DNA from 3 places in the Paenibacillus sp. FSL M7-1455 genome. Region 2 is predicted to be linked to each of the others. Evidence: predicted binding sites of a transcription regulator. Region 2 holds the regulator's gene; each other region holds the start of a gene.

Region 1 (10,864 bases), 180 kb from region 2:
GGACCGGGCCTAGCGGCGGCTTCATCGGCGCGTCCGGTCGGTGCTGCAACAAATACATAAACGTGGGACGGGGGTGTTGCGAACATGCTGATGAACGAAAAAATCAAGGCGACGGAGGTGGAGCTGACGGGGCTAAACGGAGAACCCCTCGGCATTATGCCTACCTCCGAAGCGCTGGCCATGGCCAAAAAGCTTAAAGTCGACTTGGTCTGCACCTCTTTGATGAGCAGTCCTCCCCCGTGCAAGCTGATCGGGGCGGGAGACGCCAAAAGGGAAAAACAGCAGGCGAAAGCGGCGGAACGCGGGATGAAGGTCAAAGAGATCCGGCTGACGCCCCAGATCGAAGAGCATGACTACGAAACGAAGCTGCGGCAGGCGGAAAAAACGTTGAAGTCCGGCAATGCCGTTCTGTTCGTCATCCGGATCAAAGGCAAGGAAGGGGCGGCCGCGAAGGAGCTTCTGGAGCAGCTGATCACGGATCTGAAGGAGGCGGGAACCAAAACGTCGGGAATCCAGCTGAGCGGAAAACAGGCTTCCGTGCAGCTCAATCCGCGCTAAAACGGGTTACCCGCAAAGGGTTCGCGCCCAGTTGTTCATGGCCGAAACGTCGGACCGGACAAAGGGTCGTCAAAAGAAATGCCTTCATAAAAAGGGATGTACGCAAGCGGGAACGAAAACCGGCGCACATCCCTTTTATTATTGTTTCATCTCCCGCCAGCCGTCGAAATCGTGAACGGCGATGCCGGCGTAGGAAGGATGGTTTTTAATCATGTCGTGAAGTTTGGCGATCTGCTCGTTCATCGCGTCGGCTCCTTCCTCATGGAACGTCAGGAAATCGCCTTCGCGGCTGGGGTTGGTTTCGACGGCGGCCAAGGCCGTTTTGCCGAGGGCGGCTGCCTCCTTGAACGTGTCTTCGGCGATGCCGGCGATGGCTTGGGCCGTGTCGCGGTAAGACATGACCGTGACCGAGTCGAACTGCCCGATCATAAAGCGGTCGAGCGGCGTCTTGCCGTCCGAAGCCGTGCCGTTGCCGAGCCAGAACGGGATATCGGCTGAAAGCGGCAGCTTCATGCGGTCCGCTTCGGTTCGAAGGTATTGCACGTTGCTTTCCCACTGCTTGATGACGTCGGGGCGGTTTGTTTTCCACTCCGGAAGCAGATGAGGTTCGATGTCGACGTGAATGCCGCGAAATCGTTCGCCAGCTTCCGCCGCTTGTTGGTAAGTTTGCACCCAGGCCACAAAATCCGCGATCTCTTGCCGCTTCCACGCAAGTCCCCATTCCGGGGCGCCGCCCAGCGCATCCACTTCGATGCCGAGGCCGGCCGCTTGCTTGATGAATCTCTGATAATCAGAGGCGGGGATGTCGGGGTTCACTTGCAAATAAACGAGGTTCACGCCATGTTCGCCGAAAAACGACAACACCTCCCGCGGGTCCCGCCGGATCCAGTCGGTAGTCCACAGCCAGGTGGCTTTTTGGTGCATCGGCTGCGCCGCAGCCTCCGGAGCGATTCCGGGAGGAGACGACAAAGCCGTGCTTTGCGCCGTACCCGATGCCATCGAACCTATGAAGGTAATGACCATCAAAATCCGCCGAATCCATGTTTCTGCCATCATGTTATTCACTCCTTATCCGACCTGTAGGCCCAATCCTCGATGTTTCCTTTCGTTTTTGAAGGGATAAGAGGATTCGGGCCTGTAAGTTCAGCGCCGGAACCTGCGGGATAGTCCTTCCGGGGCAGATTCGGTTCTCCGGTCCTTCAGGCGCCGAACGATGATCGGTTGATGTTGTAGGAAGATATGCGCAAGTAAAATAAGACTTAAGAAATGCGCAACATGATGTTCATCGGTTCTTTTATCTGAAAGATTTATAGGTCTTTAGGATTAAAAACGGGGATGAGGAGCCCTTGTGATGACATATTTAGCCGTTTTGAGGAAAGGAAGCTAAACAGGCTCAGACATGATTCAGTTAGGAGACATATGGGTCGTTTTGCATATGGAAAAGCCTCCGGAGACCCGACGCGGTCCCGGAAGCTTGGAGATGACGTATCGCGGATATCGGCGGCCGCCTGCCGGTCAAATGCGGCAAATTTCTTTCGGGCACAGCTCGCAATGGCAAATATCCTGCAGCATTTCAAGATCTTTGATGACGATCAGGCCGTTTTCATACTCGATTGCGTTTTTTTTGCGGAGATCGCCGAGCAGGCGGTTGACGCTTTCGCGCGTCGAACCGATCATGTTGGAAAGATCCGTATGGGTGATTTTTTTGTTGATCAAAATGCCGTCGCCACGCTCTTCGCCGTACGTGTTGCTGAGCCGGATCAGCGTCGAGCAGAGCGCGCCCGGCTTGCCGTACATCATCAGATCGCGGAATTTCGTCTGGGTCAGCCGGTGATGGATGCCCATCCATTTCATGAAATCGAGCGCAAAGTCGCAGTGCTGGCAGATCAGCGATTCCAGGTCTTTGTGGTCGATGACGCCGACGACGCTTTCTTCCATCACTTCGGCGGTATAGGTTTGCTTATGGCTGAAAAAGGGGTCGGCATGGCCAACGATGTCCCCCGCCTGGTACATGTACAATATCAGCTCTTTGCCTTCATCCGTGGATTTGGTCAGCTGGACGCGACCGCTTTTGACGTAATAAAGCTTATCCGAGCTGTCGCCTTCCCAAAACAGATGGGAGCCTTCGGGTACGGTACGGTCATGCATGACAGCCATCAGCCGATCCAGGTTTTGTTCCGAGAAGCAGCTTGCATTCCCGCGGGTTTCGATCACGTTCAGTTGGTTGCTCATACTCGTTATCCCCTTTATCTCTTTCATTTTTAAAATAAATTTTAAGTAAATTATAACCTGAAAAATTTGGTTTTTGGGGGTTTTGAAGCCCGAAAAAGTGTCGAAATTCCGAATTTGTGATTATTTTCACTTTACCGTGTGAAAAACATCACCTCCGGGCCTTACCCGGTTTTGTTATGATCGGGCCAGAGAGAAAAGTTTTCAAAAAACCCCGGAAGGATGAGAGACATGGCTGTTAAAAAAGAACCCGCAGCAACACCGAAACCGGCGCCGGAAGCGTATATCCAGACTCTGATCGACAGAGCCAACGAGGCGCAGCAAAGTTTCATGGACATGACGCAGGAGCAGGTGGACGAGGTCGTTCAGGCGATGGCCCTGGCGGGGCTCGACCAGCATATGCGGCTGGCCCGGATGGCCGTCGACGAAACCGGCAGAGGCGTATATGAAGACAAAATCACCAAAAACATGTTTTCCACCGAATACATTTACCACAGCATCAAATATGAAAAAACGGTAGGCGTCATCGAGGATAACCCGTATGAAAGCTATCAAAAAATCGCCGAACCCGTCGGCATCATCATGGGGATCACGCCGGTGACCAACCCGACGTCCACGACGATGTTTAAGGCGCTGATTTCGATCAAAACCCGCAACCCGATCATTTTCGGCTTCCACCCGTCGGCGCAGCAGTGCAGCCGCGAAGCGGCGAAAATCATGCTGGAGGCGGCGGTAAAGCACGGAGCCCCGGCCGGCTGCATCCAGTGGATCGAAGAGCCGAGCATGGACAAAACGAACGCGCTGATGAACCATCCCGACGTGGCGCTCATTTTGGCGACGGGAGGTTCGGGCATGGTGCGCGCCGCCTACAGCTGCGGCAAACCGGCTCTTGGGGTCGGTCCGGGCAACGTGCCTTGCTTCATCGAAAAATCGGCGGATATCGACCAGGCGGTCACCGACCTCATTTTGTCCAAGTCGTTCGACAACGGGATGATTTGCGCATCGGAGCAGGCGGTCATCATCGAGGAACCGATTTTTGAGGCCGTCAAAAAGAAAATGATCGCAAACGGCTGCTACTTCGTCAATAAGGAAGAAACCGCTAAGCTGACGGCTGGCGCGATCAACCTCGAAAAATGCGCGGTTAACCCGGCCATCGTCGGCCAATCCGCCGTGAAGATCGCGGAAACATGCGGTTTTAGCGTGCCGGCAGGCACTAAAATTTTGGTGGCCGAAATCGAAGGCGTCGGTCCGAAGTACCCGCTGTCCGCGGAAAAACTCAGCCCGGTGCTGGCCTGCTACAAAGTCAAAAACGCGGAGGAGGGCATCCGGCGTGCGGCGGAGGTCGTCGCGTTCGGCGGCATGGGACACTCGTCGGTCATTCACTCGCATAACGAGGAAGTGATATCGGCGTTCGCGGACCGGCTGCAGACCGGACGGATCATCGTCAATTCGCCGTCGACCCACGGGGCGATTGGGGACATTTACAACACGAACCTGCCTTCGCTGACGCTCGGCTGCGGGTCGTACGGCCGGAATTCGACGTCTTCGAACGTCACCGCGGTCAATCTCATCAACATTAAAAGGGTGGCGCGCCGTACCGTGAATATGCAATGGTTCAAAGTACCGGATAAAATTTATTTTGAAAAAGGGGCAACGCAATATTTGGCCAAGATGCCGGACATCAGCCGGATCGCGATCGTGACCGACGAGATGATGGTGAAGCTGGGATATGTCGAAAGGGTCGAATATTTCCTGCGCCAGCGCCAAAATCCGGTCGTTATCGAAGTGTTTTCGGAAGTGGAGCCCGATCCGTCGACGACGACGGTGGACAGGGGCACCGAGATGATGAGACGGTTCCAGCCGGACTGCATCATCGCGCTCGGCGGGGGCTCGCCGATGGACGCGGCCAAAGCGATGTGGCTGTTCTACGAATATCCGGACACCGATTTTTCGAACCTGAAGCAGAAGTTCATGGACATCCGCAAACGGATCTACAAATATCCGCGCCTCGGGCAAAAGGCCAAATTCGTCGCCATTCCGACGACCTCGGGCACGGGATCGGAAGTCACCTCGTTTGCCGTCATCACGGACAAAAACCAAGGAAACACGAAATACCCGCTTGCGGACTACGAGTTGACGCCGGACGTCGCGATCGTCGATCCGGAGTTCGTGTACACGCTGCCGAAAACGGCGGTGGCCGATACGGGCATGGACGTGCTCACGCATGCGATCGAAGCGTATGTCTCGGTGATGGCTAGCGATTATACGGACGGCCTGGCGATCAAAGCGATCCAGCTCGTCTTCCAGTACCTTGAAAAGTCCGCGCTGACCGGCGACAAGATCGCCCGGGAGAAAATGCACAATGCCTCGACGCTGGCCGGCATGGCTTTCGCCAACGCGTTCCTGGGCATCAACCACAGCCTGGCGCATAAATGGGGCGGGGAATACCATACGGCCCACGGCCGGACCAATGCGATCCTGATGCCGCACGTCATCCGCTACAACGCGAAAAAACCGAGCAAGTTCGCGTCGTTCCCGAAATATTCGCATTTCGTCGCCGACGAGCGGTACGCGGAAATCGCTCGCATTTTGGGATTGCCTGCCCGCACGACGGAGGAAGGCGTAAACAGCCTGATTCAGGCCATACGGAAGTTGAACAAGGCGCTTGGCATTGAGGAATCGTTCCAGGAGCTCGGATTTGACGCCAAAGCGTTCGAAGCAAAGGTCGATTATTTGGCGGACCGCGCCTTCGAGGACCAATGCACGACGGCGAATCCGAAGCTGCCGCTCGTATCGGAGCTGGCGGACATTTACCGGAACGCGTTTTACGGGCGGTTCGAAGAATAAGCGAAGCGGGAGCCGGCGGCGGATCGGGGAAGCGTGACGTATTTGCTTGACGACCGCGCCGCCCGCCTATCCCCGAACAGGCTGCCGCCCAATGCGGACCGCATCCTTTGCAGGCGCGTGAAATCGACCTTCCCCTTAGGAAGACCGCCTGCAAAGTGATGTTTATCACAGCCGTTTTGCCGGAAGTTTTTTACACTGGACTTGTAAACGGGGATTTTGTCAAACATCCGAAAAAACGACTTTCGGTCCGCGATTTGATTTATGGAAGCGAAATCGTTTCGTTCCATAAAATGTACCCGGAAGCGGCTGCCATCGGATGCTGCAAAATCCTGAAGCAAGACCGCCGCATCGAGGAGAGCAAGCAGCATAAAAGCAGGATCAGATGGAGCAAGACAATAGCAAGATCAAATTTTCAACTAAGTGAAATAAATCACAAAAAATATCCATCGATGCGGCATTTACATCCTCAAAAACGGAGGGATTCCAATGTCTGTGCTGGAACAAGACGTACAAACCATGCCAACGGGCTGGCGGGGATTCAAAAAAGGGAACTGGACGCGCAAAGTCAACGTCAACGACTTTATCGAGCGGAATATCCGCCCGTACCTGGGGGACGAGGGATTTTTGCAGGGGCCGACGGACGATACGACCGAGCTGTGGAAGATCGTCTCCGATCTGACGAAAAAGGAAAGGGAAAACGGCGGCGTTCTGGACGTCGACGTCCATACGCCTTCCACGATCCTGTCCCACGGGCCGGGATATTTGGACAAAGACAAGGAGCAAATCGTCGGCGTCCAGACCGACGCTCCGTTCAAGCGGTCCATTCAGCCGTTCGGCGGCATCCGCATGATGGTGGATGCATGCAAAGCGTACGGGTTTGAACTTCCGCAAGAGCTGATCGACCTATTCACGAACATCCGCAAAACCCATAACCAGGGCGTCTTTGACGCATACACGACCGAGATGCGGGCTGCGCGCAAAGCGGGCATCATCACGGGCTTGCCCGATGCTTACGGCCGCGGCCGGATTATCGGCGACTACCGCCGCGTTGCCTTGTACGGCGTCGATTTCCTCGTTGCGCAGAAAAAACAGGAGCTGCTCGAGCTTGAGGTGGACGCCATGGAAGAAGACGTCATTCGCCTGCGGGAGGAATTGTCCGAACAAATTCGCGCCCTCGGCGAGCTGAAGCGGATGGCCGAAATGCACGGATACGACATTTCCAAACCGGCGCAAAACGCCAAAGAAGCTTTCCAGTGGCTGTATTTCGGTTATTTGGCTGCCATCAAGGAGCAAAACGGCGCCGCGATGTCGCTTGGCCGCGTATCTTCGTTCCTCGATATTTACATCGAACGGGATCTGGAGGAAGGCACGCTGACCGAAACGCAGGCGCAGGAGCTCGTCGACCATTTCGTCATGAAGCTTCGCATCGTGAAATTCCTCCGGACGCCGGACTACAACGAGCTGTTCAGCGGCGACCCGACCTGGGTGACGGAATCGATCGGCGGGATGTCGGTCAACGGCCAAACCCGGGTGACGAAAAACAGCTTCCGTTTCCTGCATACGCTGTACAATTTGGGACCCGCGCCCGAACCGAACCTGACGGTATTATGGTCGGAGAAGCTGCCGGAAGCCTTCAAAAAATATTGCGCGAAGGTATCGATCGAGACCAGCTCCATCCAATATGAAAACGACGATCTGATGCGCCCGATCTACGGCGACGACTACGGAATCGCCTGCTGCGTATCCGCGATGCGGATCGGCAAGCAAATGCAGTTTTTCGGGGCGCGGGCCAACCTGGCGAAATGTTTGCTGTACGCCATCAACGGCGGCGTCGACGAAAAGTCCGGCGCGCAGGTCGGACCGGAATATCCGGCGATCACCTCCGAGGTCCTCTCGTACGACGAAGTGGTCAAACGGCTGAAGCCGATGATGGAATGGCTGGCAAAACTGTACATGAACTCGCTGAACGTCATCCATTACATGCATGACAAATATTGCTACGAACGCATCGAGATGGCGCTGCACGACCGGGACATCCTCCGTACGATGGCCTGCGGCATCGCAGGGTTGTCCGTGGCGGCCGATTCGCTGAGCGCGATCAAACACGCCAAGGTCCGGCCGGTCCGCAACGAACAGGGCATCGCCGTCGATTTCGAAATCGAAGGGGAATACCCATGCTACGGCAACAACGACGACCGGGTGGACCAAATCGCCGTCTGGCTGGTGGAAACGTTCATGAGCATGATCCGCAAACATAAAGCGTACCGGAACGCGCTGCCGACCCAATCGATTCTCACCATCACGTCGAACGTCGTATACGGCAAAAAAACCGGAACGACGCCGGACGGCCGCAAAGCGGGCGAGCCGTTTGCGCCTGGCGCCAATCCGATGCACGGACGGGACAAAAAAGGGGCGCTCGCTTCCCTCAGCTCGGTAGCCAAACTGCCTTACGAGGAAAGCCTGGACGGCATCTCCAACACGTTTTCCATCGTGCCGAAAGCGCTCGGCAAAGAGCCGGAGACCCGCAAATCGAACCTCGTATCGATGCTTGACGGATATTTCGGCAGCAAGGCGCATCATTTGAACGTCAACGTATTCGACCGCGAGCAGCTCATCGACGCGATGGAACATCCGGAAAATTATCCGCAGCTGACGATTCGCGTGTCGGGTTACGCCGTCAACTTCGTGAAGCTGACCCGGGAGCAGCAGCTTGACGTGATCAACCGCACGTTCCACGGATCCATGTAAGAAACGGGATAACAGGCGGGCTCCGGGCCTGCCGGAACCGATAGCGGATGCGGAAAGGGTGACTTCAATGATCAAGGGACATATCCACTCCATGGAAACCTTCGGGACCGTCGACGGGCCGGGCATCCGCTTTGTTCTTTTCATGCAAGGCTGCCTGCTGAAATGCCAATATTGCCATAACCCGGATACGTGGGCGCTGGACGGCGGCAAAGAAATGACGGTGGAAGAAGCGTTGTCCGAAATCGAGCCGTATTTGCCGTATTACCGGGCATCCGGAGGCGGCCTCACGGTTTCCGGCGGCGAACCTACGCTGCAGTCGCATTTTGTGGCGGAACTGTTTCAGGAAGCGAAAAAACGCTGGAACCTGCACACCGCGCTGGACAGCAACGGATTTAACGAAGCGGAGCGAATCCGCCGGCTGCTGGACGTCACGGACCTGGTGTTGCTGGACATCAAGCATATCGATGACGCCAAGCATATCCGGCTGACGGGCAAATCCAACGAACGAACGCTGCAGACGGCGAAGTGGCTGTCGGAGCACGGGCGCAGCATGTGGATCAGGCATGTATACGTTCCCGGCATCCACGACGACGAGGAGGATTTGCTCCGGCTCGGCCGTTTCATCGGCACGCTCCGCGGCGTCGAAAAGTTCGAAATCCTTCCTTACCACCAGATGGGCGTCTACAAATGGGAGGAGCTTGGCAAAACTTATCCTTTGCATGGCGTCCCGAGCCCTACCGACGATGAGGTCGAGCGGGCCTACCGCTTGATCGAAGCGGGGCGCAAGCAAACCGGAACCGGTTAACCGGGCCGGACCTGAAGAGCTCTTTTCTGCAAAAGAAAAGGGCTCTTTGTTCGATTTCTGCCGGGGGCAAGGCATTCGAGGAGGGAGCATTTTTGCGAAATTTCAAGCCCAGTAGAGATTTTTATCCCCAAAATAGCAGATTGTTGCACTAACCTTGATGTATACTCATTCTTATAATGAGAATTGAGAGATTTAAGGGGGATCAACGATGAAGGTCAAGAGAAGCTTGATTCTTTTGATATCGCTGTGCTTCGCTGCTTCATTCGTGTTGACGGCCTGCGAGAACGGAAGCTCGCCCGCGAATGAAAACGCATCCAACGGCAAGGGGGCCAAAACCGAAAAAAAGGCCGAACCCTTCGATCTGACGCTCCGTCACACCCAGGTCGGCAAAGACAAAGAGAAACGGTTTGCCATCCTGAACGACGTGGTCAAAAAGGTGGAGGCCGAAGTCGATGGGCTGACCTTCAGGCTGGACGGCGTCGATTCCGACGTGAACCGCAAGGAAAAACTTCGCGGCGAGATGGCGGCAGGCAATCCTCCCGATATTTTCGACCTGTTCGGCAGCCCCGATTCCGCGATGTACGCCAAACAGGGGAAGCTGCTGGATTTGACGCCCATCATCGAAGAATTGGGCATCAAGGACAAATTTTCTTCGCTGGACGCCTTTACGTACGAGGGAAGGGTGTACGGCCTGCCCATCGGCGGATCGGGCGAAGGTTTTTATTACAACAAGGCCTATTTCCAAAAAAAGGGCTGGAAACCGCCGGCCACGTTCGCGGAGCTGGAACGCATGCTGGCCGAGATCAAACGGGACGGCAAAACCCCGATCGCTGCCGCGTCCAAAGCCGGCTGGATTCCGCTGATGATCACCAACCATCTCTGGTCCCGTTACGCCGGCCCGGACATCACCGCGAAGTTTGCCACCGGAGAAGCCAAGTGGACCGACCCGAACGTCGTGAAGGCATTCGCCAAGCATAAGGAATGGAAGGACAAAGGTTACTTTACCGAAGGCGAGCTTGGTTTGGAGTATCCCGAATATACGGCCCAGTTTACGAGCGGCCAAGCGATTCTGATGTACGACGGCACCTGGAAATCGTCCGTGTTCAAGCAGGGGGAATCGGGGGCCGCGATGTTCGGGAAGGTGGGATTTTTTAATATGCCTCCGGTGGAGGGCGGCGTCGGGGACCAAACCGCGCTGATGCTGAATTTCAACAACGGTTACGGCTTTTCGGCCGCCGTCGCCAAGGATCCCCGCAAAATCGCCGCCGTAAAGTCCTTCATCAAAAACATGTTCAACGAAGACATGCAAATCCGCGGGCTCGTCGAAGACGGCGTGCTGCCGGCGATGAAGCTGGATGCGGCCGTGCTGGCTTCAAGCATCAACGACAATCTGATGAAGGAGATCGTTGACGTGATCGAAAAAGCCGATACGAAGTTCCCTGCGTTCGACGCCCTCGTTCAAGCCGACGTCACCTCGGAAATCAGCAACGTGCAAATCCAGAAGCTGATCAGCGGCCAAACGACGCCGGAGAAAATGGCCGAAGCGCTGCAGAAGGTGCAGGATGACGCCAATCAGGCGGCGGAATCCGCCAGATAAAGGACCGTTTTTGCGGTTTGCCGGCACCGGCGTTGTCAGCGGCATGCCATGCCGCAGCGATCAAGTTACAGACTGCTGAT
Region 2 (10,864 bases):
AGCAAAAGGTGATGATCAGCACGCACACGATCAACCTTCAGGAGCAGCTGCGGGAGCGCGACGTGCCATTGTTGACGCAGGTTGTGCCGTTCCCTTTCAAGGCGGCGGTCTTTAAGGGAAGACAACATTATTTGTGTTTGAGAAAATTTGAACATAAAATAAACAGAAGAGACTTTTTTAATCCCAAGGAAGATACGATTACCGCTGCGCAGATGATCGTATGGCTTGCGCAAACCGAAAACGGCGACGACGAGGAGCTGAATCTCGGGGGAAGGGGCGGCGACTTCTGGGAAACGGTGAGCAGCGATTCGGATTCCTGCCTGGGCCGCGCCTGCCCGTGGTTCCGCAAATGTTATTATCACCGCGCGAAACATGAAGCGGGCATCGCCGACGTCGTCATTACGAACCACTCCAAGCTGTTCACGGACGTTAAAGCGGGTCATCAGCTGCTGCCGTCCTATGAGCGCCTCGTCATTGACGAAGCCCATCATTTGGAGGACGTTGCCGGCAAACATCTGGGGCTGCACATGAAATATTTCAGCGTCGTCCACACCCTTACGCGTCTGTACAAAGATTCGCGGAGCGGACAGCTTATCGCCCTCCGCCAACAACTGCAGTCGTCCGGGCAGGAGCGGGCCGGCGACTGGATCGCGGCGATCGATCGCATCAGCGAAGATTTGGTCGACGTCAAGGAAACTTGGGACAAGCTCAGCGAATCCCTTTTCGCCCTGATGCCGGAAAGGAATGACGCCGCGCCGGGAGAATCCGGGCAATATGTGCTGAGGCTCCAGCCGTCGAAATGGCCGCAGGAATGGGAAACACTGAAGGCGATGGAGAACCAGATCCATGTGAAAATGAGCGAAATCGTCCGCCGCGGCGAAAAAATGCTGGCCGAATACAAGGAAAACGAAGACGATTACAGCGCGGACAGCCTGATAACGGATCTTAGCGGCCTGTTCAAGGATCTGGCTGCCGAACGCGACGATCTGCGGGCGTTCATGAATCTGGACGATGCCACCGTCGTTTATTGGATGGAGGCAAGCAGCCATTTCCGCAGCAAATCGCTTCAGCTGTATGCGGTTCCGGTAGACGTCAGCAAACAGCTCAAGGAGTTGTTTTTCGATAAAAAGAAAAGCGTTATATTAACGTCGGCTACGTTGTCGGTCGACAAGTCCTTCCAATACATGATCGATAATCTTGGTCTGCAGGAAGACCAGGAGAGCGGCAGGCTGGTATCCGTGCAGCTTCCTTCCCCGTTCAAATACCGCGACCAGGCGTTGCTGGTCATTCCGCGGGATTTCCCGAGCGTAAAAGGAAGCGTCGGCGATCCGGTGTTCGTGGACACGCTCGTGCGGTCCCTGGCCGACGCGGCGATCGCAACCCATGGCCGAATGCTGGTGCTGTTCACCTCGTACCGGATGCTCCGGCAGGTGCACGAACCGCTGAAAAACGCCCTTGCGGGCAGCGATATCACCGTGCTCGGCCAAGGCGTGGACAGCGGCAGCCGCACCAAGCTCATTCGCCGGTTTCAAGACAGCAGCGCTTCGGTGCTGCTCGGTACGAGCAGCTTCTGGGAGGGAGTCGATATCCCCGGCGAAGCGTTGACCTGCCTGGCGATCGTAAGGCTTCCGTTCCAGCCGCCGAATCACCCGCTGAACGAAGCGAAAGCCGAACTTTTGCAGCGCCAGAAGAAAAATCCGTTCATGAAGCTTTCCGTGCCGCAGGCGGTCATCCGCTTTAAGCAGGGCTTCGGCCGCTTGGTTCGTACGGCGAATGACCGCGGAATCGTCATCGTATACGATACGCGCGTAATCGAGTCTTACTACGGGAAATATTTTCTCTATTCCTTGCCGGGGCCAAAGATGGAGCATATGAATACGGAAAAAATGGTTCCCCGTATATCTGAATGGCTTCAAGAAGGTTAATACGACCCTTTTCATAGGATCGAACGATAGAATTTAAGCTGTTAAATAGGGGGAACATGCATGAAATCGGAGAAAATTTCCGAAGCGGTCGTCCGCAGATTGCCTGTATATTTACGTTATTTGAATGATTTGCACAAGCGGGAGGTAGCGACGGTTTCCTCCCAGGAGCTTGGTCAGCGACTGGACCTGAACCCGGCACAAATCCGCAAGGATCTGGCGTATTTCGGTGATTTCGGCCGGAAAGGGATCGGATACGACGTTTCGTACCTGATTGAAAAGATCCGCCACATCCTGAACCTGGATCAGCAGATCAACGCGGTGCTGGTGGGCGCCGGCAACCTGGGACAGGCGCTTTCCAACTACAACTTTTACCTGCGCGAAAACATTAAAATCGTGGCGGTCTTCGACGAAAATCCGAAAAAAATCGGCAAAAAAATCAATACGCTGACGGTGCAGCCGATGGAAGAGATCACGGATACGATCAAAAACCGGAATATCCGGATCGGCATCATTACGGTGCCCGCCGTCGAGGCCCAGAACGTGGCCGACCAGCTTATTGGCGCCGGGATCGAGGCGATCCTGAACTTCGCGCCGACCATTCTGAAGGCGCCGGCCAACATCCGGATCCATGCGGCGGATTTCACGACGGACCTGCTGAGCCTGGCTTATTATTTGAATAACGGAAAGGACGATTCAGCCGATGGCGGAGAACAAGACAAACCAATGGATCATTAAAAACGGCAGCTTTGCCGTGCCTGACCAAGACAAGCCCGTAATCCAGGGCTGCATGGTCATCGAAGGCGACCGCATCGCTTATATAGGGGAAGAAATGCCGGAGCTTGAAAACGATGTTCCCGTATTCGACGGCACGCATCTGTTTTTTATGCCCGGCCTGATCAACACGCACGGGCATGCGGCGATGTCGCTGCTGCGGGGGTACGGGGACGACCTGGCCCTGCAAATTTGGCTGCAGGAGAAAATGTGGCCGATGGAAGCCAAGTTTACCTCTTCCGACGTCTATAGGGGAACGGCGCTGTCGGTGCTGGAAATGCTCAAGGGCGGGACGACCACCTTCCTGGACATGTATGACCATATGGACCAAGTCGCAAAGGTGACCGAAGAGTCGGGAATTCGCGCGTCCCTCATGCGGGGCGTCATCGGGTTATGCTCCGAGGACATTCAGCGTCACAAGCTGAACGAGGCGATCCAGTTCGCACGGGATTGGAACGGCAAGGCGGACGGCCGGATCACGACGATGATTTCGCCGCACGCGCCGTATACATGTCCTCCGGATTTCATCGAGAAATTCGTGCAGGCCGCGTTTGACCTGGATTTGCCGATGCATACCCATATGTCCGAAACGATTGCCGAGGTCGAGCAAAACGTTCGGGATTACGGCTTGCGGCCGGTCGCCCATTTGGAGAAGCTCGGCGTATTTTCAAGACCGTCCCTGGTCGCCCATGCCGTTCACTTAACCGATGAAGAAATCGGCATATTGGCGCGCAACAACGTGGCCGTGTCCCACAATCCGGGCAGCAACCTGAAGCTGGCGAGCGGCGTGGCCCGCGTGACGGATCTGCTCAAAGCGGGCGTAACGGTCTCGCTCGGCACCGACGGCGCGGCCAGCAACAACAATTTGGACATGTTCGAGGAAATGCGTCTTGCGGCGCTCATCCATAAAGGGGTGTCCGGCGACCCGACGGCGGTTCCGGCTTACGAAGCCTTGAAAATGGGAACGGTATACGGAGCGCAATCCCTTTTCCTGCAGGACGTCGGTACCCTTGCGCCGGGCATGAAAGCCGATTTTATCGCACTGAATACCGACCAAGCCCATTTCCTCCCGCATACCGATCTGATTTCCCATGCAATCTACTCGGCTAGCGGCAAAGACGTCGAACACGTGTGGGTGGACGGCAAGCAGATCGTGAAGCATGGCGCGTGCCTGACGATGGACGAAGAGCGCATCCGCCGGGAAGCCCAAGCCGCGTTCGAAGGTCTCTTGTCCCGGTAAGAACGGCCAAAGATAGGGGAACTTATGCTAAAGAACAAAAAGAAATGGATTTTTCTCGGCATCGTCGCGTTTCTGCTGATCGTGTTCGGGCTTTACCGTTATTACATATACGTAACGCAGGATATCCGCGCGCAAGAGACGGCGGCCATTCTGAAGGCCAAACAGGAGACAAGCCTCGTGAAGGTGACCGAAGCCCAAAAATCGGTATGGGATACGATCTGCTGGGCGATCGAAGGGTTGGACAAAGACAACCGTCCGATCATGGTGTGGGTGACGATGGACGAAAACGGCAAAGTGAAACCGGGCGAGGGCGCGGTGCACGAAGAGTTGCTCTCCAACGGCATGTCGGAAAATCAGATCAAGGAAAAAGCGACGAAGGAAATTCCGGACGTCAAAAAGCTGAAGGTCGTGCCCGGGATGTACAACGGCGAATACGCATGGCAGCTTTTTTACTGGTCCAAGGATCATTATTATTATCAATTCTACCGGTTCAGCGACGGCCAAAGCATCGGGGGTCCTTTTACGCTGCCTAACCGTTAATCCGCCTAAACGCATTGATGCGAATCATTAGCTAATAAATGGAAAAGAACCTCATGAAAATGGGGTTCTTTGGCGTGCGCAGGATAATATTTTAAATACTTTCACACATTACCTTCGATTTAGTATATACGATGTGATATACTCTATATTGTGATTCAAAGATATACTCTCTGAAAATGGTGTGACCGTCGTGTTGAATGCAGATTGAAAAAGTTTGGAATGACCGTGACTTAGAAGCTTTGCTTAGAGCTCCTTTGCCGCGGTTGTCTATTTTTCGTATGATATAGATAGAACGAATTAAAGTTTTTATGTCATTCTTCGATTCCACGGGGAATTCGTTTTTCGAAGGTGACTTGCTTTAATTCAATCTAAGCAGATAGAGATAATTTTTTAGAATAAGAGAGGAGGACAACGTTTTGAAACTGCGTCCAATACCAATTGCGCTTACTGTTGTCATATCGGCGGCGGTGCTGTTCGGCGGATGGTTCGTTTATCGCCAGACGACGATGCAAGGGCCGCTGCAAAAAATCGTTCAAAATTATAAAGGCGTCAACAACGCCCAATTCGATATTACCCGCAATCAGATCAATTTGAAACTGGATTTGAAGCCTGACACGAACTTATCGGGACTTGTAGACCAAATTACGACCAAAGGAAAATCGGTGGTAGGCAACCGCAAGCTGAAATTCGATTTCGTGGACCATTCCTCCGAGAAGCTGAACCGTTTCTGGAATTCCGCGATGTTCTCCGTCGCCGAAGCGATGGACAACAAGAAATATACCGAAATTCCGGCCAAGCTGGAGCAAATGGCCAAAGATTCCGGCATCAAAACCCAAACGGAGATGGATACGGACAACGTGTATATCAGCCTTAGCGACGGCGATTCCAGCAAGTTTATCGTGCTGCCCCGGAACCCCGCGAAGATAGGGGTGTGGGAATAATGCCAAGATGGACCAAAGAGGTGCTGGTCGGTTTCGTTCCGGTATTGCTCATATTTTTGGCTTATATCGGCGTCAATATCATTCCGTTGATCATTGCGGCGCTGCTGATCGGCGGGCTGCTTTTCATGGCGAGCGTTCGCGGCGGACTGGCCGTAGGAGCCGGGGCGGAGCGCAAACGCAAAAAAAGAGGGCCCAAGAAGCTGACGTTCGAAGAAATCGGCGGGCAGGACCATGCGAAGCAGGAGCTGATGGAGGCGCTGGACTTTTTGATCAAGCATGAAGAAATCCGAAAGCTCGGCATCCGTCCTTTGAAAGGGATTCTGCTGACGGGACCTCCGGGAACCGGGAAAACGCTCATGGCGAAAGCGGCCGCGCATTATACGGATTCCGTATTCGTGGCTTCGTCCGGCAGCGAATTCGTCGAAATGTACGTCGGCGTCGGCGCCGGTCGCGTGCGCGAGCTGTTCCGCGAAGCGCGCAACCGCGCCGTGAAGGAAAACAAACAAAGCGCGATCATCTTCATTGATGAAATCGACGTGATCGGCGGCAAACGCGAAGGCGGCCAGCAGCGCGAATACGATCAGACGCTGAACCAGCTGCTGACCGAAATGGACGGGATTTATTCGTCCGACAGTCCGAGAATTTTGCTTATCGCGGCAACGAACCGCAAGGAAATGCTCGACAGCGCGCTGCTCCGTCCGGGACGTTTCGACCGGCATATCCAGGTCGACCTGCCCGATAAAAAGGGGCGCGAGCATATTCTCCGGCTGCATGCGAAAAACAAGCCGCTTAAAGAGGGCGTCGACCTCGGGAAAATCGCCGAGGAATCCTTTGGTTTTTCCGGGGCGCAGCTCGAGAGCGTCATGAACGAGGCGGCCATTTACGCGATGCGCGAAGGCTTAAAAGAAATCGAACAAAAACATTTGTCCATGTCCATAGACAAGGTGATGATGGGCGAACGCACCGACCGCGAATCGACGCTCGAAGAGAAAAAACGGGTCGCGATTCACGAGCTTGGTCACGCGATCATGGCAGAGCTTGTCCGTCCGGGAAGCGTCAGCCAGGTTGCGCTCAGCCCGCGCGGCAAAGCGCTTGGTTACGTGCGGCATAATCCGACCCAGGAACAATATCTGTACACGAAAACGTTCCTGGAGGAGCAAATTATGATCGCCCTTGGCGGTGCCGCGTCGGAGGAGATTTTCTACGGCGGACGCAGCACCGGCTCGAGCAACGACTTCGAGCAGGCGCTGAACATCGTGCAAACCATGATGAAATCCGGGTTGACGTCCCTTGGCATCGTCGATTTGGACATGGTGACGAAAGAAGAGCTGATGAAAGAAAACAATGCCATTTTGGAAGATCTCATGAAACGGACGCGGACGATGCTGGAGGAACGCCGGACGATTTACGAACAGTCGCTCGATATCCTGCTGAAGGAAGAAACGCTGTCCGGAGACCAATTTCGTCGACTATTTCGTGAACATTCCCAATTACCAGCATAATTTGTGATGCTGGTTCTTTTTTTTTACTTTTTTTCTGTGCTAAGTTATTATTATAGTTTGGGTCACCATGTACCCTCCTACATTAAAGATACGGGTACGACATAGAAAATTCGCAAACAAGTGGCCATAGGAAGGTGGAAGAGAAACATGTACTTTAAAAAGATTGGCGTAATCGGCGGGGGCACGATGGGCCAAGGCATCGCCGAAATGCTGGCGACGCGCGGCCTGGACGTGCTGCTCGTGGAGAAAACGCCGGAAAAACTCGATTATTCGTATTCCATGATCGAGCTCAGCTTGGACAAACAGCTCGAAAAATGGGCCATTACCCAAGCAGAAAAAAAATTGATTTTGGGCAGAATTCATAAAGTGGTGCATCTTGCGGAGCTCGGCACATGCGACATGGTCATCGAGACGATCTCCGAAGACCTGGACGCCAAACGCGTCGTGTTCTCGCAGCTGGACCAAGTATGCCCTAGCCATATCATTCTTGCCAGCAACACGTCTTCGCTCAGCCTGACGGAGCTGGCCAGCTCGACCATGTATCCGGAGCGGGTGATCGGCATGCACTTCATCCATCCGGTAAGCAAAGTCGACCTGGTCGAAATTATCCGCGGTTTGAAAACTTCGGATACGACGTTTACGGAAACCAAACGTTTCGTTGAGGAAGTCGTCCATAAAAAAGGCATCATGGTCTATGAATCCCCTGGTTTCGTTTCCAGCCGGATGATTTGCCTCATGATCAACGAAGCGCTGCATATCCTCCAGGAAGGCGTGGCTTCTCCCGAGGACATCGACGACGCGATGCGCATCGGATACCAGTTCCAATACGGACCGCTGGAGATGGCCGACCGTTTCGGCCTCGACTCCGTCCTGGCGGCGCTGGAGCGGATGTTCCGGGAATTCGGCGAGCTGAAATACCGTCCGTCGATCGTGCTTAAAAAGATGGTGCGCGCGGGGCATTTGGGCGTCAAAACAGGCGAAGGCTTCTTCAAGTACGACAAGGATGGTGACCGGGTATGAAAATTTTAGTCATTAACGCGGGAAGTTCTTCCCTTAAATACCAGCTGTACGACATGACCGACGAATCCGTGCTGGCCAAAGGGCTGGTGGAACGGATCGGCATGGATTCCTCCATCGTAACGCACAAACCTGCGGGACGGGCCGACGTGACGGAAGTGAGCGAAATTTTGGAGCATACGACGGCCATTCGTAAAGTGCTCGGTCTGCTGACAAGCCCTGAGCACGGCGTGATCGGTTCGGTCGACGAAATCGAAGCGGTCGGGCACCGCGTCGTTCACGGCGGCGAATATTTCGGCGAGTCCGCGGTCGTGGACAGCGACGTGAAGTCCAAAATCCGCCAGCTCTTCGACCTGGCGCCGCTTCACAACCCGGCTTCCATGATGGGGATCAAGGCCGCCGAAGCCAACATGCCGAACATTCCGCAGGTTGTCGTCTTCGATACCGCCTTCCATCAATCGATGCCGGAACATGCGTACCTGTACGCCATTCCGAGAGTGCTCTATAAAAAGCATAAAGTAAGACGCTACGGCGCGCACGGCACGTCGCATGATTACGTCAGCCAAGCCGCGGCGGAATTCCTGGGCCGTCCAATCGAAGATCTGAAAATCATCACCTGCCATATCGGCAACGGAGCCAGCATCACGGCCGTGAAAAACGGACGTTCCATCGATACCTCGATGGGCATGACGCCGCTTGAAGGCCTGATGATGGGCACGCGCAGCGGCGATTTGGACCCGGCGATCGTGCCGTTCGTCATGAACAAGGAAGAATTGACGGTCAACGAGGTCAACTCGATGCTGAACAAACATAGCGGACTTTTGGCGATTTCCGGCATCAGCAGCGACATGCGGGAAATTACCGAAGGGATGCAAAACGGCGACGCCAATTCGAAGCTGGCATTCGACATGTACGAATACCGTCTCCGCAAATACATCGGTTCGTATGCCGCCGTCATGAACGGCGTCGATACGATCGTCTTTACGGCAGGCGTCGGAGAGAATTCGGTTGTTTTGCGTGAAAAAGTATGCGAAAATTTGACGTATCTGGGCGTCGAGCTGGATAAGGAATTAAACGCGATCCGTTCCGGCGAACCGCGCCGCATTTCTTCGGCCAATTCCAAAGTGGAGGTTCTGGTGGTCCCGACCAACGAAGAGCTTGTCATCGCCCGGGACACGAACCGCCTCGTACAAGGATTGAAGTCGTAGACGCGAAATCATCGAATACAAGCAAGTTATTGTAAAGGGAGAGATTTAGGCATGGCCACCAAAAGTGTGATTCGTGACGTGAACAAGCACGTAGGAGAGACCGTTACGATCGGCAGCTGGATTCATAACAAACGTTCGAGCGGAAAAATCCAGTTTCTGCAGCTGCGTGACGGCAGCGGATATATTCAGGGCGTCGTCGTGAAAAACGAAGTTTCCGAGCAGGTATGGAACGATGCCAAAAGCCTGACGCAGGAAAGTTCGGTATACGTCACCGGCGTCATTCGCGAGGAGCCGCGCAGCCAGTCCGGCTATGAAATGACGGTAACGGGACTTGAAATCATTCACTTGACCGAAAATTATCCGATTACCCCGAAAGAGCATGGCATCGATTTTCTGATGGACCATCGCCATCTGTGGCTGCGTTCGCCGAAGCAACGCGCCATTTTGGTCATCCGCGGAGAAATTATCCGCGCCGTTCAGGAATTTTTCGATCAAAACGGATTCACACTGGTCGATCCGCCGATTTTGACTCCGACGTCCGCGGAAGGAACGACGAACCTGTTCCACACGAAATATTTCGAAGAGGACGCCTATTTGACGCAAAGCGGCCAGCTTTACATGGAAGCTGCGGCCATGGCGCTCGGTAAAGTCTATTCCTTCGGGCCGACGTTCCGCGCCGAAAAATCGAAAACCCGCCGCCACCTGATCGAGTTCTGGATGATCGAGCCGGAAATGGCCTTTACCGATCATGAAGAAAGCCTTCAGATCCAGGAGCAGTTCATCACGCATGTCGTGCAATCCGTCGTGAAAAACTGCAAGAAGGAACTGGAAGCGGTCGGACGCGATATTTCCAAGCTGGAGAACATCCAAGCGCCGTTCCCGCGCATTACGTATGACGATGCCATCAAATTCCTTCAGGAAGAAGGCTTCGACATCCCGTGGGGCGAAGACTTCGGGGCACCGCATGAAACGGCCATCGCCGAGAAATACGACAAACCGGTATTCATTACGCATTATCCGGCGGGAATCAAGGCGTTTTACATGAAACCGGACCCGAACCGTCCGGAGGTCGTGCTGTGCGCGGACATGATCGCGCCGGAAGGTTATGGCGAAATCATCGGCGGTTCGCAGCGGATCGACGATCCGGTCCTGCTGGAACAGCGTTTCAAGGAGCATGACCTGTCGATGGAAACGTACCAGTGGTACATGGATTTGCGCAAGTACGGAACGGTGCCGCATTCCGGATTCGGTCTGGGGCTGGAACGTACGGTAGCTTGGATCTGCGGACTGGATCACGTTCGTGAAACGATCCCGTTCCCTCGCACATTGTATCGCCTCTACCCTTAATAAAGAGAGGTGAAGCTCATGGACGGCGCAGGATGGAACGCATGGGCCGAGGGTGCTTCCTTCGGCCTGGGATCCGGCATGGCGGTCATTCCGTATGTGCTGCTCCGGCATTACCGCAAACTGAAGCTGAGCGATCAAGAGGTGCTGCTGCTCATCCATCTGATATCTTTCAAGCAGGTGGAACACAAAGATTTTCCGACGCTGGAGGAACTTCAGGAGGTGATGGGCGTCTCGGCCCAAGCCATCGCCCAGAGCCTACAGAAGCTGCTGAAAGCAGGTATGATCAGCATCGACGAAGAACTTGACGAGCTCCGCAACATTCAATACGAGCGGTACAATTTGTCCGGCTTGTTCGAGAAGCTGGGCATGCTTT
Region 3 (10,864 bases), 3.1 Mb from region 2:
CTTTTCCCCCTCGAGCCATTCCGTTTTTGATCGCGGCATCAAGCCGCTGTTCGGGAATTCTCCGCCTGGCGATATGCGCCGGCTCGAAATATTGCTCGAGCAGCCGTTCTTGTTCATTCCCCATGATATACCTCGCCCCCTGCGTTCAGTTTGCCGCGCAGCTGCTTCAAGCCTTGATGAAGCCATGTTTTTACCGTGCCCTCCGGTTTGTCCAACACGTTGGCAATTTCGGCAAGCGTCATATCCTGATAGTATTTCAGCACAAGCACATGCCTGTATTTCGGCCTCAGCCGCCCCATCGCCTGATGCAAGTCCAGCCTGCTGTCGCTGACCATCTCGGCCATGCGCTCATCTTTGTCGAACAGAAGCGGCAGGGTCCGTTTCCTCCGCTTCTGTTCGTCGATGCAGCAGCGGATCAGAATGCGGACCAGCCACGCCTCGAAGGCCGAAGCTTCTTTCAGCTTGCGGCAGTTCGCCCAGGCTTTGCACACCGCTTCCTGCATGGCTTCGAGCGCGTCCGCCTCATTGCCCAAATAGCTGAACGCAATGCCGTACAGCTTTCTCTTTAATCCGGATACCAGCGCGTAAAACGCTTCTTCATCCCCATGGCAGGCAGCGGCCGTAAGTTCCGGGTCGCTCATCACGCTTAACCCCTTTCCTGCATTTTCACCGGCCGGTGAAGATTCATCGAACCGTTCCAGGATCGATAACGGATGTTGTCATTCCGTATATTTAAGACAGCGCAGAAGCGTAAACGGTTTTATTTTTTGTCCATCGATTTTGCCACATCGCTCCATAAAAAAGCGCAGCAAAAAAGCAGCCCCTTCGGAAGCTGCCTGTCTATAACTGCGATATTAAACCGGGTCCGCGGTTCCGGCTTCAACGATCTGGCGTTTGACGTCCTTCATCGTAATCCCGTCCAGATATCGTTCCAGCGCGGATTCTCCGCCGCTGTATATTTGATCCATGATCCCCTGGATATTGGCTGCAACCTCGCAATTCAGCTCTTCGCCGCCGGAGCACCAGCCCGGCTTCAAGGAGCCTCGGGCGAGCAAACGATACAAGTCTCCCAGCGTCGCGTTTTCGGTGTCCGGATTCAGCAGATACCCTCCGCCGACGCCTTCTTTTGTCGCCACGTACCCATGTTTGCGCAGCAGGCCGAGCACCTTGCGTATGCGGGCAGGATGCGTGCATACGCTTTTGGCGATTTCCTCGCTGTTAGCCATATGATCCTCTTTTACGCTAAGAAGGGTTAAACAATGGACGGCAATGTTAAACTCACTATTCATTTTTGCTCCTCCTTATACTGTAATTATATGGTTAACAGTTGCCGGTGTCAACCTGGGCGGACCATTTCCTTTACGTTCCTTTGGGGTCCGGACACGAAATCTACAACCTTTATTTCTAGTGTATCAAGCCGCCGGAAAGATAAACCCCATCCTTGTGATTTTATCTTGTTTCGGGTTCGTGTTACAATAGAACGGCGGAAGAAAATGCTTCCGCCTATTTTTGGGCAAGGAGCTGGACAAGGCCATGATCCATTACATTCGTTTGCGTTAATGAGAGGTGCAGGTTTAAATCGACCCGGCCGCTTTTTTTTTGAAGCCTGAAGCCGAGGTTTATTTAGCTGCGCCTTTTTCATTTGACCCGGGATTTGCCATATCCCGAACCAAACGAATGAATGGGGTGTATTTGCGTTGTCCAAAAAAGAACATCTGCATCATTTGGCGAGCCTTTTGGCCCGCCACGCAACTTTCTTCCGCTGTCCCGTCTGCGGCGGGGCCATGAACATGGCGGGCGAACGAAGCCTGTCATGCACGGCCGGCCACCTTTTTGATCTGTCCCGCGACGGGTACGTCCACCTGCTGCCGAACGCCAAGCCGGGCATCGTGACGGCCGCCAAAAGAAACGCCCGCGCCATCTGGGTCGTGGCCGATTTGGCCCGCAGTCCGTTTCGGGATCAAGCGTTTGACGTCGTCACGAATATATTGTCCCCCTCCAATTACGGGGAATTCCGGCGGCTGCTCAAACCGAACGGCATGCTTGCGAAAGTGGTTCCGGGACCGGAGTATTTGCGGGAGTTCAGGCAATTTCTGTACGGGGAGCGTGCCCGCCGCACGAAGGCTGCGGAACATACGGCCGCGTTGTTCGCCAAACATTTTCCGGGCATGAAGCAGCGCCGCGTGCGATACGAAGCCGAGCTGGAGCCGCATCATTTGGAAGCCATGCTCCGGATGACGCCGCTGTCCTGGCAAGCCGCCGAGGAACAGGTCCGGGGGCTGCTCGCCCATAGCTCCTTTAGGCTGACGTTTGATTTTTATATTTTATGGGGAAAACCGTTTATCGGGTGAATATTTTCGCTAATGAATGTTTTAGCCCAAAAAGCGTACCTCCGTCCAGGCTCCCTGGAAGGGGTACGCTTTTGTCGTTCAGGCCAAGGCTCGCGCCAATTCCGTTAATACGTCGGCGGGTCCGCATGCTCCAGGCCGGGGATCGATTTGCCCTTCGGCAGCTCAAAGGACCATTCCACGTTGTTGTACCATTTGTCCGTAACGATGCGGATAAGCGTCGCTTTTTCGGGCAGCCGTTTCATTCCGTTCACGATAAAGCCAGGGTCCCCCGTTGCCTCGTTCCATTCACCCCACCCGACCGATCCTCTGTACGTCACCGGGTATTCCTTTCCGTCCGAATCCTTTACGATCCATTCGTCATGGTTGAACATGTTGCGGAATTTGCCCTTCATCCGGATCAGGCTGACGTTCGGGCCTGCCCCCTCTTTCTGGTTGGGATCGTTGTCGACCCAGAAATCGCTTAACGTCAGTTCGTCTCCTTGATCCTTGAACACGGCCGGATGGTGTTTCAGCTCGCTTGGAACAAGCTCCACCGAACCGCCGCTTCGGACCGGGATGGAATATCCGTCCAACACGAAACGCAGCTTCTGGCGGTCATAGGGAAGATAACGGAACGTGAACGTCCAGTGGCGTTTCCCGCCCCGGAGTTCGCTGTTTTGCGAAATGATGGTTTCCATATGCGGGAACTTGATGTTGTTGACGCTTGAAATGTCTTCCCCCTGCTCATTTTCAAAATGAAACATCAGCTGCTGCTTGGACTCCAGTTCGCCCGGAGAACGCCGGGCCGCCCGGGGGCTTAACGACGTGCTTAACTCGAGCCGCACTCCGCTTGGCGTGCGAACCAGCTTCTCCATTTCGATCCGCAGACCGTCGGGGGTCGTATATTTCTCATGCAAAGGCGTCGTGATGTTCATCGCGTTCGCCTTTTTCATGTCCAGTTCGAACCGGAAATCCCATTTCCCGTCGACGACCTTTCCGGTGTACGGAATCTGCAGATGGTCGACGCGGGCCTGCACGATCAGCGCATCCGCCGGGATTTCCTTCACAAAAACAAACGTCAATTTTTCGACCGTGTCCGATCCCTCGATGCCTCTCAGCTCCGCGACCTCATTTCCGTTTAAATCCGTAATATGGAGATCATGCCAATCGATCGCGTAAACCAAAGGCTTCCCTTGGGGATCCGTCACCTTCACGCCCATGACGAGCCTGGTGGCATCCGCAACGACCTCGTCGATTTCCAGCGCATAACCTTTATCCTTCACCTTCACATGGGGATTCTGTACAATGCCCAGCTTGCGCGCATCGAGCATCCCGCTGTCCGTCGTCTCTTTGGAAAAAATGGACCTTACCCAATCGGCGATGGACGGCTGGGCATATAAGGTGAGGGCAGCCGTGACGATGGCCAGCGATGCGATCCACAGCGCGCTTTTTCGGATGATTCGTCCGTATCTGCGCTTGCGCCGAAAAGATGCCGGATGCCCATGCTCCATGGATCCGTCCCCGTCTTCGATTTCAATGTCGGCCAAAGACGCCATCACCCGCTCCGTGAACCCGTCGGGCAATGCCTTGCGAAAGAGCAGCTCTTCCCACGCCTTTTCCCCCTCTTCCGCCAGCTGCAGCAGCAAACGGCACTCCGGACAAGTTTGCATATGGAGGCGCGCCTCTTCATCCATTGCGTTATTTCCAGACCGAATGAATTCTCTTGTCTGAGACAGATTCCAGCATTTCATGCTTTATCCCCTCCTTATCCTTGACCATTTTGCATAAGGACTTCTTGGCTCGGTGAAGCCGGTTCCGCACCTGGTTTACTTTAATGCCGGCAATCCCGGCGATTTCTTCGTAACTGAGCTCGTTCGTATATCGCAGCAGCAGCACGATGCGGTATTTTTCGGGCAGTTGGTTGATGAGCTGCTGCACTTCTCCGCCGGTCTCCTTGCGCAGAAAGGCTAATTCCGGCGTTTCGGCATGGTGCCTTCCCTCGCCAAGGACGCCGTCATCCGCCAGCAGGTCTTTTTTTTTCCGCATCGCGTCCCGCATGACGTTCACGGCAATCGTGTACAGCCATGAGGCGAAGCTGGAGTCTTCCCTGAAGCTTGCCAGCTTGCGGTAAGCCTTCAGAAAAGCTTCCTGCGTATAATCCTGGGCGTCCTGCGGGCTTGCCCCCATGCCCAGAAGCAAACCGTATATTTTGTTTTTATGCGTATCGACCAGCTGCGCAAAGCTGTCCTTATGTCCGGCAAGCACCTGTTTGACCAGCGCAGCGTCCCGTGACGGGTCTATCATAACGATCCTCCCCTGACTCTCTCTTCCTCTGACCATTTTACATATCTAGTAGACGAAGGAGGCGGGTTTTTCCTCTCGCTTTTTATGCAAAAAGTCCCCGTCAAGCGGACCCGGGCTGCAAGCCGGTTCGGGCGCTTCTGCGGGGAACCCCGAAAAAAAGGAGCCCTCCGAATGAAGGGCCCAAATCAGATTAGACATATGAAAGGGTTTACAATTCCCATTATAGTATGATTTTGTCCTTTTAAAAACGCTTTTTTGAAAGAGAATTCTGCAAACATCCGAGCAGCGGCTTTCCGCCAAGCAGCCTTGGCGTGAAACGCATTCGCCCAACTATAACGTTGTGCCCGGAGAGCGTCCGGAATCGAACGTTGAAGATGCCTTAACAAAAAATGGGTAGATTTTGGAAAATAAATGATTGCCAAAACTAATGTCATTAGTTATAATGCTAATAAGATTAGTTTTAGCGTATGGGAGGATGATTTTCATGAAAAAAGCGACCGTTCATCAAGTCACCCAGCTTTCCTTTTTGCCCCGCCTGTTCCCCGTCAACGTGTATCTCGTCGAAGAAGCGGACGGCCTGACCCTGATCGACGCCGGCATGCCGTTCAGCCTGAAGGGGATTCTCAACGCCGCGGATTCGCTCGGCAAACCGATTACCCGCATTTTGCTCACCCATGCGCATGGAGACCATGTCGGGGCTTTGGACGGATTAAAGGAAGCCCTCCCGAACGCCGAAGTGCTTATATCGCGCCGGGATCAAGCCCTTTTGGCCGGCAGCCGCGCCCTGGAAGCGGGAGAACCGCAAACGCCGATCAAGGGGGACGTCCCGCAAAAAGTCCGTACGAAACCGGATCGCCTCCTGGCGGACGGGGATCGGACCGGTTCCCTCCTGGCCATCGCCTCTCCGGGGCACACGCCCGGCCATATGGCCTTCTACGATACCCGGAGCGGCGTCCTGATCGCCGGCGACGCGTTCCAAATCCGGGGCGGCATGGCCGTATCCGGCGACACGCGGCCGCTTTTCCCTTTCCCCGCGATGGCGACCTGGAATAAAGAAGCCGCATTGGCAAGCGCCCGCCGCCTGGCCGGCCTGAAGCCGTCCTGGCTGGCCGTCGGCCACGGCCGGATGCTGGAGCAGCCCGCCGCTGCCATGAACCAGGCCATTCTGCGGGCCGAAGCCGCTTTTCGGGAGGTGAAATAAGATGGCGAAAATGGGCCTCGACCGTCACACCCTCCTCGTTGCCGCTGCCGAAATCGCCGACGAATCCGGACTGGATTCGCTGACCTTGGCTGCGCTTGCGCAAAAGCTGAAGGTGCGTTCGCCTTCCCTGTATAACCACGTGAACGGCCTTCCCGATTTGCGGGCCGCGCTGACCGTTCACTGCATCCGCTTGCTCGTCGAAACGACGCGGGACGCGGTTATCGGCAAAACGGGCGACGATGCGATCCTCAGCTTATGCGGCGCTTACCTCCGGTTCGCACGTTCCCGCCCCGGGTTGTACGAAGCCTTTTATAAGGTAAACACGCAGCGGCACGAAGAGCTGGAATCGGCGAAACAGGAGCTGTTGAACCTCTTTTTGCGGATTATGGAGCCTTACGGGCTCGGCGAAACGGAAACGCTGCACGCGATCCGCGGCCTGCGCAGCCTTTTGCACGGGTTTGCGTCGCTTGAGCAGCACGGAGGGTTTCAAATGGACCTGAAGGTGGATGAAAGCGTGGAATACGTTTTGCGGGCTTTTTTGGAAGGGCTGCACACGAGCAAAAAGCCGATCCATAAGTAAGGAATGTCATATGGCGTTCAAGTTTACTTCTTGCCGGGTGTGATATAATATAGTTATACGTGATTAATTATATCATTAAGAAGAGAGGAGTCTTGAACGTGGCTCATATCAGTCCCTCATATCTTCAAATCGGATCCACCGTAGGGGCTTTATTGATGGCTCTTCTGGTCATTTTTGTCCGCTTGAAGGCCAGCAACAGACCGGTAACGATCAAAAAAATCATTATTCCGCCGCTAGGCATGGCCACCGGCTTCCTGATGTTCGTGGCGCCGCAAGTCCGGGTTCCGTGGCTCTGGGCGTTGGCCGCCTTCCTTGTCGGCTGGTTCATATTTTCATATCCGCTCATTCGCAGCACCAAATTCGAGGTATCGGAGGGCCAGGTGTTCGCCAGACGTTCCAAAAGCTTCGTGGTCATCTTGTTCGTTCTGCTGATCGTCCGTACCGTGCTTCATCAGGTGATCGACGAGTATGTTTCGATTCCGCAGTCCGGCGCCCTGTTTTTCTTGCTGGCGTTCGGCATGATCGTCCGCTGGAGAGTGTTCATGCTGAAACAATACCGCTCCATTGAAGCGTCGGGCGAACTGCAAAGCCCCCCGCTGTCCCCGGAACCCCCGACCTCGACGAATGCAAAATAACAACGATATTTACGCATCCTTTCACCGTCTTCCGCGGCCCGCCGCAGAAGGCGTTTTTTTATTCGGGACGGAGCCCCTTCCCCTTGCATCTTGCTGCATTCAAAGGTATATTGCATTATGGAAATGCAGAACCTAGGGGAGAAGGACAAAAAGTGGCAACATGTTTCATCCGTTCAGCGACACTTTGTTGAATTTATCACAATTTGCGCACAAAAATGGAGGAAAACAGAGAGATTCGGACCAAGAAGACGTATACTTGTGTAAAACTTCACAATTTGTGCGTAAGGCTTGAAATGCCTCATTATCCTTTTGGTGAACATTATGTTAACATAGGTAATGATGAGTTAGATTGCGGCCTTTTTCACTTGAGGAAGGTCTGTTGCTTCTAGACCCCTCTGCCCAAAAAGGGTCTATTAGCCCTTTTTAAAATAAAATTAAGCACTGCTGCTTACGCAAAGGAGAAATGGACATGTCGGAAACTATTACTGATGCAAAGACTGAACAAGCGAATGCGCCTGTCAGCCAAGATCAACACGATTTGCTGGACCAGCTGCTCAAGCCCGAGGTTCAGGAGTCTTTGACCACACTGGTCAACCATCTTCCAAAGCTGACCGAGCTTGTGAATGTATTGACAAAGTCTTACGATTTCGCACAAGCCGTCGCTACGGATAAAACGCTGAAAAGCGACACCGTCGGAGCCATTCAAGAGATGGCCACCCCGGTCATCAAATCGGTGAAATCCGTCGCCGCAAACGTGATCGAAGCAAAAGACCGCGCAGAAAGCAGTCAAGAAGTGATCGGTCTTTTTGGCCTGCTCAAAATGCTGAAAGACCCTCAAGCGCAAAAAATGTTCCGTTTCGTGAACGCGTATCTCCAAGTCTCTGCTGAAAACGCCAAAGAACAAAAATAATCCACTTTAATATTTAGGTAAGGACGGAGGAAAAACTATGTCAAAACATATTGTCATTTTGGGTGCAGGATATGGCGGACTCCTCTCCGCGCTGACCGTTCGCAAATACATGAACAAAGACCAAGCGCGCGTGACCGTGGTGAACCAATATCCGACTCACCAAATCATTACCGAGCTTCACCGCCTGGCTGCGGGCAGCATCGAAGAAAAGGCGATCGCCATGCCGCTTGAAAAGCTGTTCAAAGGCAAAGACATCGATCTGAAAATCGCCAAGGTCGAGTCTTTCTCCGTAGACAACAAGGAAGTGAAGCTTTCGGACGGTTCCAAGCTGACTTACGACGCGCTTGTCGTCGGCCTCGGCAGCATCACCGCTTACTTCGGCATTCCTGGACTCGACAAATACAGCATGGTGCTCAAATCCGCTGACGATGCCAAACGCATCCACCGCCATATCGAAGAACGCATCCAAGCTTACTCCCAATCCAAAGATCCGGCTGACGCAACGATCCTGATCGGCGGCGGCGGTTTGACCGGCGTCGAACTCGTGGGCGAAATCGCCGACATCCTGCCAAACCTGACCAAAAAATACGGCATTGACCGCAGCGAAATCAAATTGATGCTCGTTGAAGCCGGCCCTAAAATTTTGCCTGTGCTTCCTGACCATCTGATCGAGCGCGCGACCCAAAGCCTTGAAAACCGCGGCGTAACGTTCTTGACCGGACTGCCTGTAACGAACGTGGAAGGCAACGTGGTCGACCTGAAAGACGGCCAAAAAATCGTCACCAACACCTTCGTATGGACCGGCGGCGTGCAAGGCAACCCGCTTGTCGGCGAATCCGGCCTGGAGGTCAACCGCGGACGCGCAACCGTCAACGAGTTCCTGCAATCCACGTCCCATAAAGACGTATTCGTTGCCGGCGACAGTGCCGTATACTTCGACGAAACCGGACGTCCTTACCCTCCAACCGCGCAAATCGCGTGGCAAATGGGCGAGCTGATCGGCTACAACCTGTATGCGTTCCTGAACGACAAGGCGTTCGAAACGTTTGCTCCGGTAAACTCCGGTACGCTGGCCAGCCTGGGCCGCAAAGACGCCGTTGCAACCATCGGCGAAAACAACATTTCGCTGAAAGGTTTGCCGGCAACGCTGATGAAGGAAGCAAGTAACATCCGTTACCTCTCCCACATCAAAGCATTGTACACGCTGGCTTACTAATCTCATACCGACGACCGCTTGAAGCGGCAAACAGGGTATCCTCACGGTCTTGGCGACCGGGGATACCCTGTTTTTTTTACGATGCCAGGCTTTTTTCAAGCGCGGCCTGCATCCATAACAGATCGTGGCGGACTTTCGGGATGCCCTCAAGCCCGGGCAGCTCCGGAATCGGCAGGAGCCGCTGCAGCTCCTTCTCGTTCCGCGGGAGTTCGCCCAGCGCCGTGGCGTAAACGGTCGTCAGGTTGGCCAGATGGGTTTTCATGGACCGCTGTTCGCGGCTTTCCACCGGCAGGCCCGTTTCGATCTGTCCCGTAAAGAGGACGGCCAAAAGCTGCGATTGGCTGCGGATCGCCCTGCCCATCAAGTACGGAATCCGGCTTGATGCGGATGTTCTGCCAAGGATGAGCACCCCTGCCAAGCCGATCAAGCTCCCGGTCACGACGTCCGCCATGCGCGTCCCCGCAAAATACCCCACATGTTCGATATGGGAACCTGCCGCCGCCATCAGAAGCGCATTCGGCGTCACGAACATCATCGTCAGCGTGTAATTCCGGACGATCAGCAGCTCGGCAAAAAACGAAAACAGCATGATCGCAAGCGAAATGACGATGCCTTGCGGGTGCGCCCACAAAATCGCGCTTGCCGCCAATATGCCGATCATCGTCCCCAGCGAGCGCTGAATGGCCCGGTGGAACGTGGCAATGACGGTGGAACCCAGCATGACCGCAGCGCAGGAGAGCGGAACCCAATACGACCGGTTCAAGTTAAAGGCATGGGCGGCCAAAGCGGCAAACGCCAAAATGATGCCGAACCGGAGCGAGAGCAGAAATACGAGCGAATTTTTGTCGAAGGCCTCAAGAAAAATGCTTTGGAGCGGCGTCCCGGTCATTCTTTCTCCCTCCCGTCGGCCATCCGGGACCCCTTCCAGAATCGCGGACAACCCGAGCACCGATTGCAGCAGGGCATGGGACTGCGCATCGTCCGGAACCATCAATCCCTCCGTCCGAAGCTTCCCCGTTTCGGTCCCCAGCCCCGAAACGCTGCGGACGACGCTGCTTACAGTGTCAGGAGGGGGTTCCTTTCTTTGCAGCTGCCATGTATCCGTCTCCTGGTAGATGACATGGGCCTGGTTAAACAGTCTCTCCAGCCGGCGAATCAGCTCCGTTTCCTTCCAAACATGCCTTCTCACCGCAAACATCGGCTCCCCCTCCACCATGGCGATCAACGTCTCATGCCTCGCCTTTTCGTAATCGCGGGTACCGACGGCTTCCATCATATTGGCCAATTGGGCATATATCCGGCGTATGGCCTGCATTTCGGGGCCGTGCGGACGGGTCAGCCAGCCGGCCATCGCGATCAGCCAAGCCAGCGCTCCGCCCAACAGGACCAGCGTCCCCCGGATGGCCGCTTCGGACGGGTTATGCGGCGTACCGGAAGCAATCGCAAAGCTCAATACGAAAAAAAGCGCTGCCGGCCCCTTAAATTTCAGCGCGCCGAACACGAAGGTCACGACCGCTCCGATCAGCCCCATCACTAACCCGGAAAGCACCGGATACGTCGACAGCAGCGAACCGCAAAACACCGAAAAGGCGATGCCCAGCATCACAAAGGCAAGCTTTCTCGACCGGATGAAATACGGCTCGTTCGATGCATACAGATAGGTAAAACCGCCCGTTCCCGCCAGCAGG

The links. Region 2 encodes Rex, which represses fermentation and respiration genes when NADH is low (regulators of the CRP and FNR family bind a similar motif). Its sites were predicted from a motif close to TTGTGAAATATTTCACAA; they were not measured.
Region 1: a site for Rex is predicted at 2,905-2,922, ahead of adhE (bifunctional acetaldehyde-CoA/alcohol dehydrogenase). Genes of this name have one in related genera too.
Region 3: a site for Rex is predicted at 7,307-7,324, ahead of NYE48_RS02675 (DUF1641 domain-containing protein). Genes of this name have one in related genera too.

What each region holds. Positions count from the first base shown of each region.
Region 1 covers NZ_JBBORO010000001.1:3,918,382-3,929,245, reverse strand. Annotated here, with positions in the region: gene NYE48_RS18145 (hypothetical protein) at 1-13, shown strand, start outside; gene infC (translation initiation factor IF-3) at 85-558, shown strand; gene NYE48_RS18135 (hypothetical protein) at 697-1,614, opposite strand; gene NYE48_RS18130 (Crp/Fnr family transcriptional regulator) at 2,074-2,790, opposite strand; gene adhE (bifunctional acetaldehyde-CoA/alcohol dehydrogenase) at 3,019-5,634, shown strand; gene pflB (formate C-acetyltransferase) at 6,121-8,382, shown strand; gene pflA (pyruvate formate-lyase-activating protein) at 8,450-9,187, shown strand; gene NYE48_RS18110 (extracellular solute-binding protein) at 9,396-10,784, shown strand.
Region 2 covers NZ_JBBORO010000001.1:3,740,394-3,751,257, reverse strand. Annotated here, with positions in the region: gene dinG (ATP-dependent DNA helicase DinG) at 1-1,925, shown strand, start outside; gene NYE48_RS17170 (redox-sensing transcriptional repressor Rex) at 1,986-2,660, shown strand; gene NYE48_RS17165 (amidohydrolase) at 2,626-3,936, shown strand; gene NYE48_RS17160 (cell wall elongation regulator TseB-like domain-containing protein) at 3,961-4,476, shown strand; gene NYE48_RS17155 (hypothetical protein) at 4,893-5,417, shown strand; gene NYE48_RS17150 (AAA family ATPase) at 5,417-6,919, shown strand; gene NYE48_RS17145 (3-hydroxyacyl-CoA dehydrogenase family protein) at 7,067-7,939, shown strand; gene NYE48_RS17140 (acetate kinase) at 7,936-9,144, shown strand; gene asnS (asparagine--tRNA ligase) at 9,196-10,491, shown strand; gene NYE48_RS17130 (DnaD domain-containing protein) at 10,510-10,864, shown strand, end outside.
Region 3 covers NZ_JBBORO010000001.1:617,581-628,444, reverse strand. Annotated here, with positions in the region: gene NYE48_RS02720 (DUF4179 domain-containing protein) at 1-124, opposite strand, end outside; gene NYE48_RS02715 (sigma-70 family RNA polymerase sigma factor) at 114-641, opposite strand; gene NYE48_RS02710 (RrF2 family transcriptional regulator) at 855-1,289, opposite strand; gene NYE48_RS02705 (putative RNA methyltransferase) at 1,698-2,351, shown strand; gene NYE48_RS02700 (DUF4179 domain-containing protein) at 2,456-4,024, opposite strand; gene NYE48_RS02695 (RNA polymerase sigma factor) at 4,029-4,634, opposite strand; gene NYE48_RS02690 (MBL fold metallo-hydrolase) at 5,119-5,835, shown strand; gene NYE48_RS02685 (TetR/AcrR family transcriptional regulator) at 5,837-6,415, shown strand; gene NYE48_RS02680 (CcdC family protein) at 6,514-7,050, shown strand; gene NYE48_RS02675 (DUF1641 domain-containing protein) at 7,520-7,960, shown strand; gene NYE48_RS02670 (NAD(P)/FAD-dependent oxidoreductase) at 7,998-9,176, shown strand; gene NYE48_RS02665 (FUSC family protein) at 9,253-10,864, opposite strand, start outside.